DNA from 2 places in the Halobacillus naozhouensis genome. Region 2 is predicted to be linked to the other one. Evidence: predicted binding sites of a transcription regulator. Region 2 holds the regulator's gene; the other holds the start of a gene.
The links. The regulator NrdR, encoded in region 2, represses ribonucleotide reductase genes. The targets are predictions, from matches to a motif close to AACACNATATATNGTGTT.
Positions count from the first base shown of each region.

Region 1: the regulator NrdR is predicted to act here: its motif matches at 1,303-1,320, upstream of P9989_RS12555 (vitamin B12-dependent ribonucleotide reductase).

Region 1 is NZ_CP121671.1:2,387,252-2,389,725, forward strand. Features, by position in the region: gene P9989_RS12555 (vitamin B12-dependent ribonucleotide reductase) at 1-1,172, opposite strand, end outside; gene P9989_RS12560 (rhodanese-like domain-containing protein) at 1,591-1,971, shown strand; gene P9989_RS12565 (Na+/H+ antiporter NhaC family protein) at 2,023-2,474, opposite strand, start outside.
Region 2 is NZ_CP121671.1:2,629,609-2,632,082, forward strand. Features, by position in the region: gene P9989_RS13835 (replication initiation and membrane attachment family protein) at 1-736, opposite strand, end outside; gene nrdR (transcriptional regulator NrdR) at 785-1,249, opposite strand; gene P9989_RS13845 (cytosolic protein) at 1,283-1,663, opposite strand; gene speD (adenosylmethionine decarboxylase) at 1,936-2,313, opposite strand.

The sequences.
Region 1 (2,474 bases), 240 kb from region 2:
TATTCTTGATCGTTCTCGACGGCCTCCATAAACTCTTTCGTAATACATACTGAAATGTTCGCCCCAGTCAGGAATTCCGGATTATGAACAGAATAAGTGCCTCCTGTCTGTAGTTTTTCCTGTGCTTCGCGAAGGCTGCTCTCCGTAAATCCACCCTGTCCAGGCATCGTTTTATAGTTAACCACGCTTTGATACAGGTCTTTCTCGATTTCCGTTAAAGGAGTGAATTTAAGCTTTTCTTCTGCTAGTGCTTTAATTTGTTCATCTTCGGTGTTTTCAATTAAAAATCTTAAAATTCGCGGGTTCTGCATTTTTGAAATGATGAATTCGATAATATCAGGGTGCCAATCTGATAACATAATCATTTGTGCGCCACGTCTTGAACCGCCTTGCTCAACTAAATGAGTCAGCTTAGCGATATCATCAAGCCAGGAGACTGATCCTGATGACTTGCCGTTAACCCCTCTTGCCAGTGTGTTGCGGGGTCTCAGTGTAGAACCATTTGTACCAACGCCGCCTCCGCGAGACATGATTTCCATCACTTGCTTACGGTGATCAGAAATTCCTTCCCGAGAATCCTGAATGTACGGCATTACGTAACAGTTAAAATACGTTACATCTGTATTTGATCCCGCACCGTAGAGAACTCGTCCAGCTGGAATAAAGTTGAGATTCGAAAGCTCTTCGTAAAAATCATTGAAGCTTTTTTCCTTCTTAGCTTCATCGACTTCCACTGCTGATAGTCCAGTTGCATTCCTTAAAGCAATTTGCTCATAGAAAACCTCAAGCGGCTTATCAATCGTATCCAGGTTCCTAGTAATTAAGCCTGTTTCTCGTTCTTCCTCTTTTTCGAGCACATTAATAAACTCAGCCTCGACTTTAACCTTTGCCTTGTGATTTTCCCAATCAATTGACTCAATGAAACCAAATCCTCTAGCAGGGAACTTCGGATCATCCTTGACGGTCAGGACTACGAAATCCCCTTCGGACAACGTCAGCTTCTCCGTATCTTTGAATGCATAACGATCCAGCATCACTAAGCGTGATACTCCACTATGAGTTAAGTGCATATCTGATGTTATTTCGTGCACTTGATCAAATTGACGGATATCCGCGTTCAGCCGTTCCACATTCAACCTTGATGGCGTGTTACCTGTGGTTGTTGTCTGCATGTCTACCTCTCCTTTTCACCCTTTAACTACTTTTATGCTGCATGTCTAAAACTCATTGAATTAATCTCTATAGGTAACATACCACACCCACAAAAAGTTAATCAATATATTGTATTCGAATTAAGAATATTTCTCCATATATTGTGTTTCGATCAAGTTTAAGTCATTTTGTCAATCTAATAATTTTGCAAAATCAAAAGAAAAATAAAGCTAAGAAGAGAATGTTCCCCTTTTTTTATAACTCATAAACTTTTTCCTCTGTTGCATCCACCGAAATTCAAAAAATGCCTAGACAAACGGATTGAATTCGATAACATGCCCAAATATTTTTTATTTTAAATTCATCGGCTATAAAAATTCTTTGAAAACCGACGCATTCCACCATATAATAGATAAGGGAAGAGGGGGTATATAGAGTATGGAACTTTGGATATTAATAGGTGGCCTTGTCATCTTAATTGCATTCGGTGTATTCCGGTTTATCAAAGCAAATAAAGTACTGACCACATTAACGGAAGACGAATTCCGACAAGGATACAGAAAGGCACAACTGATTGACGTTCGCGAACCTAAAGAATTCGATGGCGGCCATATTTTAGGCGCAAGAAACATTCCTTTATCTCAAATGAGAAATCGTCTCGTTGAAATCCGAAAAGACAAGCCTGTTTATTTCTATTGTCAAAATGGCACACGCTCATCAAGAGCTGCTCTGATGTTAGATAAAAAAGGATATCAAGACCTTAATCAACTTAAAGGCGGCTTTAAAAAATGGACAGGTAAAATAAAAGTGAAAAAATGAGTAAAGGACGGCGCCCTGTAAAAATAAGGGGCCGTCCTCTTTAAGTTATACTTAAAATACAAATCCAGATATTAAAAACAGAACTGAAGCTATACCAGCTGCCATTAATGCATACGGAAGCTGTGTATTAATATGTTCCATATGTTCTACGTCAGCACCAACTGAAGACATGATACTTGTATCAGAAATAGGTGAAGAATGATCCCCAAATGCTCCGCCTGAGAGGACCGCTGCAGCTGCAAGGAATGGGTCTCCTCCTGTTGCGATCATCAGCGATACACCAATCGGCATCATAATGGCCCAGGTTCCAAATGAGGTTCCCATCGAGAAAGCCACAAATCCCGAAATAATGAAAATGGCTACTGGGATAATACTATTTGGTATGACACCCGCTGCCACTTCCTTAATATATAGAGCAGTTCCAATCCCTTCCGGGGCTCCAGCCCGCATAATGTCCCCTAATGTCACAGCCAAAATAATAATGACTCCACCAAGGATAACGG
Region 2 (2,474 bases):
TAATCGCCCGCTCGATTTCACTGGACGTTAAGTTGTACAAAGCAACTAGCTGGGAAATAATCCTCCGATGATCCCCAGTAAGAATCTTCTCACTCGGATACATCCTCTGCTTTAATGCATGATGCAGCCAATTAAAATCTACCCGGCTGTTTAAAATCGCTGGACCGCGGGACACTGTGCCTTCTCGACGTTGCGCAGATTGTTTTTGCTGATCCAGTAAAGCTGACGAAGGGTACACCCCATGAAATACACGATCAAATGTTTCTGTTACTTCCTCATATTCTTCCACAGAAACAGTAGGCAAGGAAAACCTGGTGCGCAATGATTTAAATTTATCTTCACCCATTTCATGTCTTAACAACAAGGAAAGCATATCATCATTAAAAAATTCCTCCGGGGAAAATGGGGGCCTGATTTCATATAAGTAAACAGTTGTCGCTTCTTTTTTTGATAGATATGTTCGTAAAAGCCCTAGCGCCTCAAGCTTTTGCCTGGCTTTATATACTTGATCCAAGGGGGTAGACAGAAACGCCATAATCGCATGATGGGATTGTACAAACCCTCGCTCGCACGTTTCATATTCATTAACTAAAAATTGATATAAGGAAATAGCTAGCTTTCCTATTAGTGGTTGATATAAATGGGTTAATGACCATTGAGCGGATTGAGGAGCTGAACCTGTTTGAATAATTCTAAATCCATCTATTGGTAAAAGCTTTCCTATATACCGATCCATGAATAGACCCCCCTTTCATCTGAAAAAGAAAATGAGCCCCAACCCGGCTCATCCTTTATCTTCATGTTTAATTAATTCTTTTAACTCGTCTATAAACACATTAATATCTTTAAATTGGCGATATACTGATGCAAAACGAACATAAGCTACCTCATCAATTCTTGAAAGTCGCCCCATGATCATTTCACCTATATCCTTGCTTTGAACTTCTGATACACCACGATTTCTCAGTTCCTTCTCAATATCAAGGGTTACAGCTTCCAATTCCTCAACAGCAACCGGTCTTTTTTCACATGCACGTATAAGACCGCGCATAAGCTTCTCACGGCTGAACTCTTCTCTCGTTCCTTCCTTTTTTACGACAATCAGCGGTACCTCTTCGATTCTCTCAAAGGTCGTAAAGCGAAAGTCACATTGTTCGCATTCCCTTCTCCGCCTGATCGAATGTCCCTCCTCGATCGGCCTCGAATCCAGCACCTTCGTACTTTTATAGTGGCAATTTGGGCATTTCAATACAATCAACTCCACATATTCTTCGATTCATTCTCATCTTTCTGACGATTTTAATGAAGGAAACTGACGATCAAGCTGCTCGTAAAGCTGAAGAATCAACCTGTCACTGAAGCCAAAATCTACCGGTCCACCTGAATCACTAGTCACAGAAAAATCTACAGATGTTTGAAATGGACGTACCATAATAATGGTTGCAACGATGAAGGCTTTTCTGTTTCCCTTATAGTTCACGGTAATCTCTCCACGCTCATTTGAAACGGCCGCTTTTTCAGAAGGTGCAGGAAATAGATCCGCTACCGCTCTGAATACTTCGTCTTTCTTGGCTTTATAGTAATGTGTTTTAAGTCTCTTATCATGTGGTTCTTCACTTGTTTCTGCATGATTACTAAAATACCTGGAAATAAATGATTTCACATACCTAACCCCTTCAAAACAAATTCGACATCATCTGATTATATTTTAACACGTTTTACTAAAAAAAAAAGTGAAGGTTCCCTAAACGCACTTAACGCGAAAGCAAAGTTCGAATCAATGCAGACAAGAACAAAAGCGGAAGCGGATGACTGGTCCTGCGTGCTGGAGCTGGATGTTGCTAATTTCAGTATGGTTATTCACAAGCAAATATTTTTGTAATTTCTTATATAACAAAAAAAGCCGTACAGAAGGAACTGTACGGCTTTCAATCACTATAGGACACGGGACTGTGGCACTTCAACAGGCCCCATCCCTCTCGGAACTTCCACTGTTTCATTTCGACCAGCCTCTAGTGCTTCGACAATAAATTCAGCTGCTACATTTGGATCGATGCGATCACCGCAAGTATATACATCGATACTTGCATATCCATGCTCGGGAAAGCTATGGATCGTTAAGTGCGACTCCGAAATAATAACAACCCCGCTTACCCCGTGTGGAGCGAATTTGTGAAAGGCAACTTCCCTTACTTCAGCACCTGCTTTGAGTGCTGCATCTACAAAAGTTTGTTCGATATATGACATATCGTTTAATTTATCTTCGTTACAATCCCATAATTCTGCAATAACATGTCTTCCCATTGTATCCATTCAAGGACCCCCCTTTTGATCAGTAACAAATTCACTTCCAAATGCCTAACATGCTCTACCACGGGGGAAAGTTAGTCCTGAGAGGTCCTAACCCTTTGAGCAGACATGAAGTCAATAATATTCAGAAGTTCAGAAAAAGTATATACGGTTTCCTGCATTAT